DNA from 2 places in the Pseudomonas sp. DW-iso3 genome. Region 2 is predicted to be linked to the other one. Evidence: riboswitches for the same ligand, from Rfam matches in the RefSeq annotation. Region 2 holds a riboswitch; the other holds the start of a gene.

What was found. Region 2 has a riboswitch for cobalamin ahead of AC4PS7_RS12125 (ABC transporter substrate-binding protein). Riboswitches for the same ligand answer to the same signal wherever they lie in the genome.
Region 1: linked by a shared signal. The riboswitch ahead of AC4PS7_RS14275 (CbtB domain-containing protein) and the one ahead of AC4PS7_RS12125 (ABC transporter substrate-binding protein) in region 2 are both predicted to bind cobalamin.

What each region holds. Positions count from the first base shown of each region.
Region 1 covers NZ_JBZXDZ010000004.1:478,369-485,714, reverse strand. Annotated here, with positions in the region: gene cobN (cobaltochelatase subunit CobN) at 1-2,271, opposite strand, end outside; gene cobW (cobalamin biosynthesis protein CobW) at 2,275-3,342, opposite strand; cobalamin riboswitch at 3,436-3,635, opposite strand; cobalamin riboswitch at 4,001-4,205, shown strand; gene AC4PS7_RS14275 (CbtB domain-containing protein) at 4,302-4,490, shown strand; gene AC4PS7_RS14270 (CbtA family protein) at 4,502-5,206, shown strand; gene AC4PS7_RS14265 (cobalamin biosynthesis protein) at 5,203-5,595, shown strand; gene cobM (precorrin-4 C(11)-methyltransferase) at 5,665-6,411, shown strand; gene nfuA (Fe-S biogenesis protein NfuA) at 6,477-7,061, opposite strand.
Region 2 covers NZ_JBZXDZ010000003.1:651,472-658,947, forward strand. Annotated here, with positions in the region: gene AC4PS7_RS12090 (nucleotidyltransferase family protein) at 1-135, shown strand, start outside; gene tspO (tryptophan-rich sensory protein TspO) at 266-706, shown strand; gene AC4PS7_RS12100 (alpha/beta hydrolase fold domain-containing protein) at 706-1,632, shown strand; gene AC4PS7_RS12105 (hypothetical protein) at 1,683-1,907, shown strand; gene AC4PS7_RS12110 (GNAT family N-acetyltransferase) at 1,904-2,401, shown strand; gene AC4PS7_RS12115 (ABC transporter ATP-binding protein) at 2,423-3,187, opposite strand; gene AC4PS7_RS12120 (FecCD family ABC transporter permease) at 3,184-4,188, opposite strand; gene AC4PS7_RS12125 (ABC transporter substrate-binding protein) at 4,185-5,195, opposite strand; cobalamin riboswitch at 5,300-5,494, opposite strand; gene AC4PS7_RS12130 (DNA/RNA non-specific endonuclease) at 5,531-6,457, opposite strand; gene AC4PS7_RS12135 (M4 family metallopeptidase) at 6,586-7,476, shown strand, end outside.

The sequences.
Region 1 (7,346 bases), on a different contig from region 2:
GACCTGGGGACGGCGCCCGGTCCAGGGCTCGGCCAAAGCGCAATCCAGCGGATCAAAGCCCAAGTCAAAGGCCTTGGCCAACACACGCAGCAGACTCGATTGCGGACCACGGCCATCGCCACGCGGGATGCGCAGCAAGGCCAGCAAAGTATCGATACGCAGGCGACCTGCCGGCGACTCGCCAAAGATGTGCAGGCCATCGCGGATCTGCGACTCTTTCAAGTCGCACAGGTACGTGTCCAGGCGCGGCAGCCAGACGGCGGCGTCGGCGTCGCTCTCCAGCTCAAGTTCCTGGTCGATGCGGGTTTCGCGCACCAGCTTGAGGATGTCTTTCTGCAACTCCAGGGCGCGACGCGGATCCAGCAGTTGCGCTTCGTAGTACTCGTCCGCCAGCAGCTCAAGGTTACGCAGGGGGCCGTAGGTTTCGGCACGGGTCAGGGGCGGCATCAAGTGATCGATGATCACCGCCTGGGTGCGTCGCTTGGCCTGGGCGCCCTCGCCCGGATCGTTGACGATAAACGGGTAGATATTCGGCAGCGGCCCCAGCAGCGCATCGGGCCAGCAGTTTTCCGACAAGCCGACGCCCTTGCCCGGCAACCATTCAAGGTTGCCATGTTTGCCTACATGGATCACGCCGTGGGCACCGTAGGTGTGGCGCAACCAGAAGTAGAACGCCAGGTAACCGTGGGGCGGTACCAGGTCCGGGTCGTGGTAAACGGCGCTGGCGTCCACCTGATAACCCCGCGCCGGCTGGATACCGACGAACGTCAGGCCCAGGCGCAGGCCGGCGACCATCATGCGGCCATCGCGGAACATCGGGTCGTGATGAGGCGTGCCCCAGCGCTCCAGCACCGCCTGGCGATTGGCCGCGGGCAAGCGGCTGAACATCGCCTCGTAGTCCTCCAGGCCCAGGCTTTGGTGGCAGGGGCGCAGGTCGAGGCTGTCGAGGTCATTGGTAACGCCGCCGAGCAAAGCGTGGATCAGTGCCGTGCCGCTTTCCGGCAATGCATCCGACACCGGGTGGCCTTCGGCCTGCAGGGCACGCAGGATATTCAACGCCGCCGCCGGCGTATCCAGGCCGACACCATTGCCGATACGACCGTCGCGGGTCGGGTAATTGGCGAGGATCAGCGCGATGCGCTTGTCGCCATTCGGCACTCGCGCCAACTCGACCCAGCGCCGCGCCAGCTCAGCAACAAAATCCATGCGCTCCGGCGCGGCGCGGTAGCACACCACATCCGACTGGCTACGCTCACTGCGCCAGGCCAGGTCCTTGAAGCTGATCGGCCGGCTGATGATCCGCCCGTCCAGCTCCGGCAAGGCAATGTGCATCGCCAGGTCGCGGGGGCCGAGACCTTGGTCGCTGGCTTCCCAGCCGGGCTGGTTGTCCTGGGCGCAGATCGCCTGGATCACCGGGATATTGCGGCGAAACGGCCGCAAGTGCGGCGCTTCCGGGCTCGACTGGGCGAAGCCGGTGGTGTTGAGAATCACCGCCGCGCCGACCTCGTCCAGCAGGTCCTCGACCACCGCCAGGCAGCCGGGTTCTTTCAAACTGGCCACCGCCATCGGCAACGGGTTGAGACCCGCCGCCTGCAAGCGCTGGCAGAACACATCGATAAAACCGGTATTGGCTGCCTGCAAATGCGAGCGATAGAACAACACCGCCGCCACCGGCCACTCGGCATTCCAGTCGGCCTGCCAATCATTCAGCCGGGCGCTGGCACGGTGCGGGTGATAAATCGCCGTGCGCGGCAAGGTTTGCGGCTCGGCCCAGGCGTAATCACGGCCCAGGTAAGTGCTGGCCAGGCAGCGATAGAAATCCAGGGCATTGCCCAGGCCGCCCTGGCGCAGGAAGTGCCAGAGGCGATCACGCTCTTCGGCGCCGACGGTACTTAGTCCGCTGAGCTCAGGGTCCGGGCGATCATCCCCCGGCACCAGAATCAGTTGAACGCCACGCTCGGCCAATTCCACCAGACGCTCAATGCCGTAACGCCAATAACCGATGCCACCATGCAGGGAAATCAGGATGACCTTGGCGTGGCGCAGCACCTCATCGACATACAGGTCGACCGAGGCATGGTTCTGCACCTGCATCGGGTTGGCCAAGCGAAAGCTGGGGTAATCGTCCGGCAACTGCTGGGCCGCTTCGGCCAGCAGCGCCAGGCTGGAATCGCCGCTGCACAGGATCACCAGATCAGCGGGGGTTTGTCCGAGGTCGGCAATATTGTCGTCCGAGACGAAACCACCGGGCTGGGTCCTGAGCAGGTGCATGGGTTAAACGCTGAGGGCTGCGCGCAGTTGCGCTTCAAGGCCCGCCGCGTCGAGGTCCTGACCGATCAGCACCAAGCGTGTGATGCGTGCTTCGTCCGGGCCCCAGGCACGGTCGAAGTGCTTGTCGAAACGCGTACCCACCCCCTGGATCAGCAGGCGCATCGGCTTGTTCGGAATCGCAGCGAAGCCTTTGACGCGCAGGATGCCGTGTTGCACCACCAACTGGGTCAGGGCGTCGAGCAGCAGCGCTTCATCGGCCTGCGGCAGGTCGATGGAGATGGAGTCGAAGGCGTCGTGATCATGGTCATGATCGTCTTCACCGTCATGGTGATGGTCGTGATGACTGTGGCGACCGTCGATATGCTCTTCGGAGCCGGCACCCAGGCCGATCAGCACGTCCAACGGCAAACGACCGCTGCTGGCTTCAATGATCTTCACCGCGGGCGGCAGTTCTTCCGCGACTTCCAGGCGCACACGGGCCAGGTCTTCAGGGCTGATCAGGTCGCTCTTGTTGAGGATCACCAGGTCGGCGCTGGCCAGTTGGTCGGCGAACAGCTCATGCAGCGGCGACTCGTGGTCCAGGTTCGGGTCGAGCTTGCGCTGGGCATCCACCTGGTCCGGGAAAGCGGCGAAGGTGCCGGCGGCCACGGCCGGACTGTCGACCACGGTGATCACAGCGTCGACGGTGCAGGCGCTGCGGATTTCCGGCCACTGAAAGGCTTGTACCAGCGGTTTTGGCAGGGCCAGGCCGGAGGTTTCGATGAGGATATGGTCGAGGTCGCCGCGACGGGCCACCAATTCGCGCATCACTGGAAAGAACTCTTCCTGCACGGTGCAGCACAGGCAGCCATTGGCCAACTCGTAGACGCGGCCGTTGGCTTCTTCTTCGGTGCAGCCGATGGAGCACTGCTTGAGGATTTCACCGTCGATGCCCAGTTCGCCGAATTCGTTGACGATCACGGCGATGCGACGGCCCTGGGCGTTGTCGAGCATGTGGCGCAGCAAGGTAGTCTTGCCCGAGCCGAGGAAGCCGGTGACGATGGTGACGGGGAGTTTGGCCAGTGTTTTCATCGGATGCCCTTGGGGGCGGGCATACGGGACGATAGGCCCTGCGACGGCGCGCAGCAGCGGATTTCGTCACCGGATCACCCCGCCCGGTTGAAGTAGAAAATCGGTTGCGAGGCAGGTCTCCTGGCTTGGGGCTTGCGGGTCTTGCGACCGGCGCTGGCTGCGCCTTCCCGCCTTGTCGGCAGTGGCGTGGCAGTCAGCTGAACCCTTTACAGTTGCGGGGGCAGCCGCGGCTTGGACCGCGTTCCCTTCTTAGCTTCGGCCTGGGCCGAAGAACCTCGAAGGGTGTAAGGCTACGCAGTGCTTGGGGGATGGTCAATGATGGGTTGGGTTGGGTACATATCCGTTTCAGCGGTAACGGCTGAAATGGGTTCCGCCCTTACGGCGGGTCACTTTGGAAAAGAGCCCCAAAGTAACCAAAGGGCTCTTGCCCCAACACTCGGCACCTCGCTCACGCTCGGTGTGCCCGTAATCCGACAGGGATTGGGGGGGCGCTTAGGATCAAGATCAAGATCAAAAGCAAAAGCACAGCGGCCTGACAGCCGGCTTGAGTGGTGTAGAGCAAAGGCGGTTCGCTGTAGGAGCGGAACCCATTTCAGCCATCACCGCAGCAACGGATATGTACACACCCCAATTGACTCCCCTCCCACCCCCATGCTCTCCTACACATCTTGTTTCGGGTGCCCTTCACAGGGTGAAACGGGAAACCGGTGCGTCATAGCGATATGACCAGTCCGGTGCTGCCCCCGCAACGGTAAGCGAGTGAAGCGTCAGATCCACTGTGCCTCGACGGCATGGGAAGGCGATGCTTATTAGGCAGACTGCCCCTCGCAAGCCCGGAGACCGGCCCGAAAAAATCAGATAACAAACCCGCGGTGGGCGGGCGCTGTTCAAACCCTGCGTGCCTGGCTCGCGGGGTTTCCATGCGCTCGTTTCACCCAGACACCTGAAAGGGACGCGCCATGTCAATCGTCAGCAGCACCTCGCACTCCGCCAGCAGCACCGCTACCCTGAGCCAACGCCTGACCGCCGCCATCGGCGCGTCGATCCTTGGTGCGTGCCTGGTGTACTTTGCCGGTTTCTCGCACATCGAGGCCGTGCACAACGCTGCCCACGATACCCGCCACAGCGCTGCGTTCCCGTGCCACTGAGACCTGCCGACATGATCAAGCGTATCGTGCAAACTGCAGGTTTCACCGGCCTGCTGGCCGCCCTGTTGCTGACCTTGCTGCAAAGCTTCTGGGTCGCCCCGCTGATTCTGCAGGCGGAAACCTTTGAAAAGGCCCCGGCCGCCACCGAAGTGGCCCACGAACACACCGAAGGCGCTGCCGCCCACACCCACGATGCCGAAGCCTGGGAGCCGGAAGACGGCTGGCAGCGCGTGCTCTCGACCACAGGCGGTAATCTGGTAGTCGCGGTCGGTTTTGCGCTGATGCTGGCCGGTCTCTACACACTGCGCGCGCCAACCCGCACCGCCCAAGGCCTGCTGTGGGGCTTGGCCGGTTACGCAACCTTCGTGCTGGCACCGACGATGGGCCTGCCGCCTGAGCTGCCGGGCACTGTCGCCGCGGACCTGGCGCTGCGCCAAACCTGGTGGATCGGCACTGCGGCTTCTACAGCTGCCGGCATCGCTTTGATCGTATTTGGTCGTAACTGGCTGTTGAAAGTGCTGGGCGCGGCGATCCTCGCCGTCCCCCACGTGATCGGCGCGCCACAGCCCGAAGTGCATTCGATGCTGGCACCGCAAGCCCTGGAAGCACAATTCAAGATCGCTTCACAGTTGACCAACGTCGCTTTCTGGCTGGCACTGGGCCTGATCAGCGCGTGGCTGTTCCGCCGCAACCGTGACGACCAATACTCGGCATGACCCTGGTGATCGGCCTGGGTTTCCAGCAGGGTTGCGATCTTCACACCTTGCTGGCGCTGTTCGATTCAGCCCTCGCCGAGGGCGGTATCGAGCGTCACCGTATTAGCGCGCTGGCCAGTATCGATCGCAAACAGAATGAACCGGGGTTACTGGCTCTGGCCCAGAGGCTGAACCTGCCACTGCAATGTTTCAGCGCCGAGCAACTGGCGGCGTTTGAGCACCGCCTGAGCCACAAATCCGACATCGCTTTTGCCCACACCGGCTGTTATGGCATCGCCGAAAGCGCCGCGCTGGCACTCGCCGAGCACCTTGCAGGCAGCCCTGCCCGCCTGTTGATCACTCGCAAAAAAACCGCCCAAGCCACCTTTGCATTAGCCTGCGCCGGCTAAAATCCCGATAATTGCCGCCCCCGATCATGAGCAACATTCATGCTCGCCCGTTTTTCGACAGGAACCACCATGACCGTCTACTTCATCGGCGCAGGCCCCGGCGACCCGGAATTGATCACCGTCAAAGGCCAGCGGCTGATCCGTAGTTGCCCGGTAATCATCTATGCCGGCTCATTGGTTCCGGCGGCGGTATTGGACGGCCATTCGGCGCTAACGGTGGTCAACAGCGCCGAATTGCACCTGGAACAGATCATTGACCTGATCAAAACCGCCCACGACAACGGCCAGGACGTGGCCCGCGTCCATTCCGGTGACCCGAGCCTGTATGGCGCCATTGGCGAACAGATCCGCCATCTGCGGGAGCTGGGCATTCCCTTCCAGATCATTCCCGGCGTCACCGCCGTGGCCGCCTGCGCCGCCCTGCTGGAAACCGAGCTGACCCTGCCCGATATCGCCCAAAGCGTGATCCTGACCCGCTATGCCGACAAAACCCGCATGCCCGCCGGCGAGGATTTCGACAGCCTGGCCCGGCATGGCACCACCATGGCGATCCACCTGGGGGTCAATCACCTGGAGAAGATCGTCGCTGAGCTGCTGCCGCACTACGGCGCGGATTGCCCGATTGCCGTGGTGCACCGGGCAACCTGGCCGGATCAGGATTGGGCGATGGGCACGTTGAGTGACATTACCGAGAAGGTGGCGGCCAAAGGCTTTCGGCGCACGGCATTGATTGTGGTGGGCCGGGTGTTGGCAAGTGACAGCTTCAGTGAGTCGTCGCTGTATCGCGCGGGCCATGCTCACCTTTACCGCCCCTGAAACCCAGGCATAAAAAAACGGCGCTCACGGGGCGCCGTTTTTTCTGCTCGCAGTGAACGCCTTATTCAGTAGTAGGCGTTTTCTTTCTGCGTGTGGTCGGTCACGTCACGCACGCCCTTGAGCTCTGGAATACGCTCCAGCAAGGTGCGCTCAATGCCTTCACGCAGGGTCACGTCCGCCTGGCCACAGCCTTGGCAGCCGCCGCCGAATTTCAACACCGCAATGCCGTCTTCGACCACGTCGATCAGGCTGACCTGGCCGCCGTGGCTGGCCAGGCCTGGGTTGATCTCGGTCTGCAGGTAGTAATTGATGCGCTCGTTCACCGGGCTGTCGGCGTTGACGTTCGGCACCTTGGCGTTTGGCGCCTTGATGGTCAACTGGCCGCCCATGCGGTCGGTGGCGTAGTCGACCACGGCGTCGTCGAGGAAGGCTTCGCTGAAGGCATCGATGTACGCGGTGAAGCTTTTCAGCCCCAGGGCGGTGTCTTCAGGTTTCTCTTCCCCAGGCTTGCAGTAGGCAATGCAAGTCTCGGCGTATTGGGTGCCGGGCTGGGTGATAAAGACGCGGATGCCGATACCCGGGGTGTTCTGCTTGGACAGCAGGTCAGCCAGGTAATCGTGGGCGGCGTCGGTAATGGTTATGGCAGTCATGGAAACTCCTCACAGGCTTGCCAGCAGTTTACGCCAAAATATTACGCAGGTACAAAGTCCTAGTGTTTTTGTCGGGATAGGTTTTTTGGGGGGGTGTACATATCCGTTATTTGGGTGATGGCTGCTATGGGTTCCGCTCTTACGGCGGGTCACTTTTGAAAAGAGTCCAAAAGCAACCAAAAGGCTCTTGCCCCAATACTCGGTGTGCCCGTAATCCGACAGGGGTTTGGGGGACCGCAAGAGCACGGCGGCCTGAGTGGTGTAGAGCAAAGGCAAGGGCAAACG
Region 2 (7,476 bases):
GGGCTGGAGGATGTGGAGCAGGGGGTACTGCGCATCAACCCGGTGCATCCGGAGCCTGAGTTGTTTATGCAGAAGGCCCGCAGTTATAAGGCGCGCTGGCCTGGGTTAAGGATTGTGGAGCCTGCCTGGCTTTAGCTAGGCTGCGAAAGCGCCAGGCCAGGCGATAAAGTGGCCCGGCATTGCCAGTTCCCACCTGTTGATCCGCAGTGAACTTTTACCTGCATACAACACGTCAAAGCTTGAAATGCCCAGCCAAGGACCGCTCATGACGTTCTTCATTTTCCTGCTCGCCTGCGCCGCCGCTGCCAGTACCGGCATGCTCTTTAAACCCGGTGCCTGGTACGAATCCCTGGTCAAACCCAGCTTCACCCCGCCCAATTGGCTGTTCCCGGTGGCGTGGACGCTCATCTACCTGCTGCTGGCCTGGGCCGGCTATCGCCTGAGCCTGATGCCTGGCAGCCAAACCGTGTTGGCGCTGTGGGCGGCGCAGATTGCGTTGAATACCTTGTGGACGCCGGTGTTCTTCGGTGCTCATCGCCTCCTGGCCGGGATGGTGATTCTGGCGGTGCTGTGGCTGACCGTCGCGGCGATGGTGGTGTTGGCGGTGCAGTTGGACCTGATCACCGGCTTGATCCTGTTCCCGTACCTGGCGTGGCTGTGCGTGGCGGCGGCGCTGAACTTCTCGATCCTGCGGAACAATCGCTGATGGCTTATCAACCCTGGCCCGCCAGTGAGACAGAACGGGTCGAGATGCGCCGCTTCAATCAAAAGCTCGCCTGGTTGCCGCGCTTCAAGATCCGTAATCGGGTCACGCCGCGTTTGATCCAGGCGCTGTTGCGAGTCAGTCAAAAGATCAAGAAAGCCCCTCTGGCTGAAACCCACTGCGCCGACTCAGTGCCCGTGCGCATCCTGCGCCCAAGGGGCAAGCCCAAAGGCGTGGTGCTGGATATCCACGGCGGCGGCTGGGTGATCGGCAACGCGCAGATGGATGACGACCTCAACCTGGGCCTGGTCAATGCCTGCGACGTGGCAGTGGTGTCGGTGGATTATCGGCTGGCGATCGACACGCCGATCGAGGGCCTGATGGACGACTGCCTGGCGGCGGCGCGTTGGCTGCTCGCCACCGAGGAATTTGCCGACCTGCCGGTGATCGTCGTCGGCGAATCGGCCGGTGGGCATTTGGCCGCGGCCACCTTACTGGCGTTGAAGCAATGGCCGGCGTTGCTCCAGCGGGTGAGCGGCGCGGTGTTGTATTACGGCGTTTATGACCTGACCGGCACACCCAGTGTGCGCACGGCGGGGCCGGACACCTTATTGCTGGACGGGCCGGGCATGGTCGAGGCGCTGCGCATGCTCACGCCGGGGTTGAGCGATGACATGCGTCGGCAGCCGCCGTTGTCACCGTTGTATGGCGACTTTGAAGGCCTGCCCCCGGCGTTGATGTTTGTGGGTGAACTGGACCCGTTGAAGGATGACACGCTGTTGATCGCTGAACGGTGGCCGGGGGCAGAAGCGCATTTGTTGCCGGAGGCGGCGCATGGCTTTATTCATTTTCCGGTGGCAATGGGGGCGAGTGTGCTTGCCTATAGTCGCCAGTGGATAAGGCATCGTGTGAATGGGCCTGGAACTTAAAAGTTGATCGGTTGGTCAGGTTGTTCATCTTCCATAACAAGGGTTCCCCTATGCGCGAATACACCCTCAACTACCTGTTCAACGACGAACCGCGGACCCACGTGTTCGCACTCCAGCAACCCCAACTGCCGGTGCATGAAGCGGCGTTGCACTTGCTGCAGTTGCATTTCGGCGATGCGGAAAATGGTTTGATCCTGCCGCCTGCGGATGCGACGCCGGATGAAATTCTGCAGCAGGCACAGGTGATGGGGATTACGCAGATCGAGGTTGCATGAGCCCAAGGCCGAGTATTCAGGCAGTCACAGCGGCGGATATCCCTGTGGTCATGAGGTTCGTGCTGCGCGCCCGCGCCGAGCTTTTCCCCACGCTCAGCGCGACGGGAGTGCCGGCGGACCTGGCGCATTTCGAGGCGACCTACCTGCAGGGCGATGGGCAGTTTCTTGTTGCTCGCGATGAGGGCCAGATCGTCGCTGGCATCGGCTATCTGCCCTATGACGGGCGTTTCCCGCAGTTGAATTACCAGGGCCGCAAGACCGTGGAGGTGGTGCGCCTGTTTGTGCTGCCGGCGTTTCGCCGCTGTGGTCTGGCGGGCGAGTTGTACCGTGCGCTGGAGGTGCAAGCTAAAGAGGATCGGGTCGCGATGATGTACCTGCACACCCATCCGTTTTTACCGGGGGCGATTGATTTTTGGCTTCGACAGGGGTTCGAGGTAGTGGATGTGGACGCGGACCTGGTGTGGCGCACGACGCATATGCAGCGCGCCCTCTAACACAACAGTTGAATGCCCTGATCAGTTCGGGCGCAAGCGCAGTATCTGCGCCCCATCGAACGGGTCCGTCAGGTAGTGCGCCTGCACCCCAAACGTCTCCTGCAAACGCTGCGGCGTCAGGACCTCCAGTGGTTTACCCAGCGCCACCAACCGCCCGTGATCCAGCACCGCCAGCCGATCACAGGTCAACGCTTGATTCAGATCATGCAGGGCAATCAAGGTGGTGACGGGCAACCCTTGCACGCCCTGCAAAATGCCGAGCTGATGCTGGATATCCAGGTGATTGGTCGGCTCATCCAGCAACAGGATCTGCGGCCGCTGCGCCAACGCACGGGCGATGTGCACGCGTTGGCGTTCACCGCCCGAGAGGCTGCGCCAGGCGCGATGGCTCAAGTGGGTGGCGTCGACGTCACGCAAGGCCTGATTGACGATGGCGTCGTCTTCGCCGGACCACGGGCTCAGCGCTGACAACCATGGTGTGCGGCCCAGCGCCACCGCGTCGAACACGCGGATCGCGTCGTCGGTGTCGGCCTGCTGTTCGACCACTGCCAGCTGCTGCGCGATGGCGCGGCGCGACAGCTTGCCCAGGTGTTGGCCGCCCAGTAAGACTTCGCCGGACGCCGGCGTGCGCAGCCCGGCGAGCAGCTTGAGCAAGGTGGATTTGCCGGAGCCGTTCGGCCCGACGATGCCGAGGGTTTCGCCCGGCTGCACGTCCAGATGGATATCGCGCAGCAACTGCGCCTCACGCACCTTGAAGCCCAACCCTCTGCAGCTCAGTACTGTCATCGCGCATTCCTCCGGCCAATGAGGATCAGCGCAAACACTGGCGCGCCGACCAGCGCCGTGACCACGCCGACCGGAATCACCTGGCCTTTGATCAAGGTGCGCGACAGTACATCGGCTGCAATCAAGAACAACGCGCCGCCCAACGCACTGGCCGGCAGCAAGCGCGAGTGCCCGGTGCCGAGCAGCAGGCGCACGGCGTGGGGGATTACCAATCCGACAAAGCCGATGGAGCCAACAATCGACACCATCACCGCCGTCACCAGGGCCGCGCAGCCCACCAGCACAAATTGCACCCGGCGCACCGGAATGCCGAGGGACGCTGCCGAGTCGCTGCCGAAGGTAAACGCATCCAACGCACGGCGGTGCCACAGGCACACCGCCAAGCCTGCAACGGCCACCGGCACCGCTAACCACACCGAGGGCCAGCGCACACCACTGAGGTTGCCGAGCAGCCAGAACAGGATGCCGCGCGCCTGTTCGGAACTGGCGGATTTGGTGATCAGGAAGGCGGTGAGCGCATTGAACAACTGCGAGCCGGCAATGCCCGCCAGAATGATCTGGCCGGTGCCGCTGGCCGAACCGCTGGCGCGCGCGAGCAGGATCACCAGCGCAAACGCCGCCATGGCGCCAACAAACGCGCCCGCCGACAACGAAATCAACCCGCCGCCCACGCCGATCAACGCCACCAGCACCGCGCCAGTCGAAGCGCCGGCACTGATGCCCAGCAGGTAGGGATCGGCCAGTGGGTTGCGCAACAGCGATTGCAGGATCACCCCGCACGTCGCCAGCCCGGCGCCACACGCAGCGGCGACCAGGGCGCGGGTGAGGCGGTAGTTCCACACCACGCCTTCGTCGATGGGGTCAAGCACGTAGCTGGCCGCCCACAGTTTGTTGGCGAGCACCTGGAGCACGACTTGCGGCGAGATGGCGGTTTCGCCGATCGCCACCCCCGCGAGTAGGGCGGCTAATAGCAGGGCCAGGGCGAGTAGGGTGCGCGTCATTTGGGCAGGTCGTAGCCGTCGATGGCCGTGGCCAGTTGCTCAAGCCCGTCGAACGTGCGGATGCTGGCCTGCAGCGCCAGGGCATCGAGGATGATGATGCGGTTGTTTTTCACCGCGTCCATGTTGCGAGTCACGGGATCGCTGCGCAGGAAGGCCAGTTTCTTTTCATGGTCGTCGGCGGGGTAGCGGCGGCGGTCCATGCGTGCGATCACCAGAAAGGTCGGGTTGGCCTTGGCGAGGGTTTCCCAGCCGACGGCGGGCCATTCTTCATCGGATTGCACCACGTTGTGCAGACCGAGGGTTTCCAGCATGAACTCTGGAATGCCCTTGTGGCCGGCCACGTAAGGATCGCTGGCCATCTCGGAACTGGAGAACCACACCAAGGCACTGGCTTGCTTGAGGCCTTTGCTTTGCACGGTGGCAACAGATTTGGCCAAGCGTACCTTGAGGTCGTCGTTCAACTGTTGGCCGCGCGCCTGTACGTCGAAGATCTCGGCGAGTTGGCTGATGCTTTTATAGATCGTCTCGATTCGGAACGGCTCCAGCCGTGTGCCGTCGGCGCCTACCAGGTTGTCCTTGCCTTCGCAGTCGGAGGGCAGCAGGTAAGTGGGGATCTTCAGTTCATGGAATTGCTCGCGGGTGCCGACCACGCCCTGGGGCCCGACCACCCACTCCAGCTCGGCGGCCACCAGCTGCGGGCGCTTGGCGATCACGGCTTCAAAGCTCGGCTCATTGTTGGCTAGCCGCTCGATGCCGTCGTTCTGCACCTTGTACTGCGGCAGTACGCTGTTGAACCACAGTGAGGTGCCGACCACTTTGTCCCCCACGCCCAATGCGTAGAGCATCTCGGTGGCCGCCTGGCCGATGGTCACGCTGCGGGCGGGGGCTTGCTGGAAGGTCAGGCGACTGCCGCAGTTTTCCACGGTCAGCGGGTAGTGGGTGGGCGCGGCTTGGGCGAGGGCACAGAAGCCCAGGCCGGTGAGCAGGGCGGTAACGCGTGGCAGCATGGGGCAATCTCCGAATGAACCGTACGTGCCATTCGGAAATACACCCTTAAGCGCTGCACTAGAAAAACAGGCAAGAATGTCCTTCCCGGACACCCCGCCGGTTGGTAATTGAGCTTGGGCCGGCAGGTCTCCTGACTGATGCGTCGTCGCCAGGCTCCGGCCTTCCCGGACAAGGTCCAGTGGCATCAGGGAGCAGGCTCAGCACCTACAGTTGCGGGGGCAGTTCCGATTGGCGAGGGTGTACCGCGCTTCGGATTCCCTATTAGTCCCGTTTGGGAACCGGCGCGGTATGGTAGTTGATTAGGGCGGGGCGATATAGCCCGAGGCACGCCCGGTCAGAGACGAATGTCTTCAGGCCCCTGTATCAGGGCTTCAATCCGCGTGCCGGTGGCGCGTTCTTCGTTGCTGAAGCCGTCGTAGTCGGCCAGGTTGGCAAAACGCAGGCCGGTGAGGCGTTCTATCTGGATTACGCTGCGCTGGTAGGTCCTAAGCTGGCCGAACACCAGGTCGAGCTGGCCCAGCTCGCGGCTCTGGTCGATCATGTAGGCGCTGGCCGAAGGCTTGCCGTCATCGCTGAGGTAGGCGACCACTTTCCAGAACGCCTTGGGGATCTGGACGCCCCGGTACACCCGGTCTTCGTCGGCGAACACCGGGCCGGTGAACACGGTGGCTCGGGCTTTCCAGCGCTGGGTGTTGTCGAGGATGTAGTCTTCGAGCTCCAGCCACGTTTTCTGGTTGAACCCGCTCATCTGCGGTGAACAGTTGGTGAAGTGGAAGGTGTCGAAGTTGGCGGTTTGCGCCGCGTCGCCCCAGTTGGGGTCTTGTCGGCGCACCAAGTGGCCGCGATCCAGGCCGTTGCTGGCATACAGTGCTTCGCCCACCTGCGCATCAATGGGCAGGCGTCCGTCGTAGGCCCAGGTGTCGTTGCTGCGAATGATGTCCATATGCTGCCCGCCATCGATGTTGACGCCCACATACAGCGCGAGCCGCTTCGAGCGTGACATCGTTATCGAGAAGTGCGTGTAGTCCAGGCGCTTCTGGACATCGCCGGCCAAGGTCTCTTCAACCGTAGGCCAGGGCACCCCGAAGCTGCCGAGAAAGTCCTCAGCGTAGCCGCGTCGGTCCTTCAAGTCGTTGGCCGAGGTGACGCGGGGCGTCGCGGCTCGTGCCTCCAGCAATGTGGGGCTCGGTGCGATCAATGGGCGCAGGTCAGCGAGCCTGGGGCGGTATGAAAGGTCGATTTTGGCTTTACGTGCGGGCATCGGTCAGTCCTCCTTGGATAAACACGACTGCAACATAGGTTAATGACAATTGATGACACGCGATAACCCCTGGAGGCTATCCTGAATCGATGACCCGGACGTTGTTACCTGCCAAATGGAGCCAGCCAATGTGTGTTCGCCAGCCGAATCGTAATCCGATTTTCTGCCTGATCCCGCCCTATATGCTCGACCAGATCGCGCGCAACGGGGACAAAGCGCAACGGGAGGTCGCGTTGCGCACCCGCGCCAAGGACACAACGTTCCGCTCGCTACGGATGGTCGCCGTGCCTGCCAAGGGACCGGCGCATATGGCCCTGGCCATGGGGGCCGATAAACGCCGCTCGATCTACAGCGCCGAGGGCGCCGACAGCCTGCCGGGCACGCTGGTGCGTGGCGAGGGGCAGCCCGCCAGTGGTGATGCGGCGGTGGACGAGGCCTATGATGGCTTGGGCGCCACCTTCGATTTTTTCGACGAGGTCTTCGATCGCAACTCCATCGACGATGCCGGGATGGCGCTGGACGCCACTGTGCACTTTGGCCAGAACTACAACAATGCGTTCTGGAACTCGACCCAGATGGTGTTCGGGGGTGGAGACGGGCAGTTGTTCAACCGCTTTACGGTGGCCCTCGACGTGATTGGCCATGAGTTGGCCCACGGCGTCACCGAGGACGAGGCCAAACTGATGTATTTCAACCAGTCCGGGGCGTTGAATGAATCGCTGTCGGACGTGTTCGGTTCGCTGATCAAGCAGTATGCGTTGAAGCAACGTGCGGAAGACGCCGATTGGTTGATCGGCAAAGGGCTGTTCACCCAAAAGATCAAAGGCACCGCCCTGCGCTCGATGAAAGCCCCCGGCACGGCGTTTGACGACAAACTGCTGGGCAAGGACCCCCAGCCCGGGCACATGGATGATTTTGTGCAGACCTACGAGGACAATGGCGGGGTGCATATCAACTCCGGCATTCCCAACCATGCGTTCTACCAGGTGGCGACCATACTGGGCGGGTTCGCCTGGGAG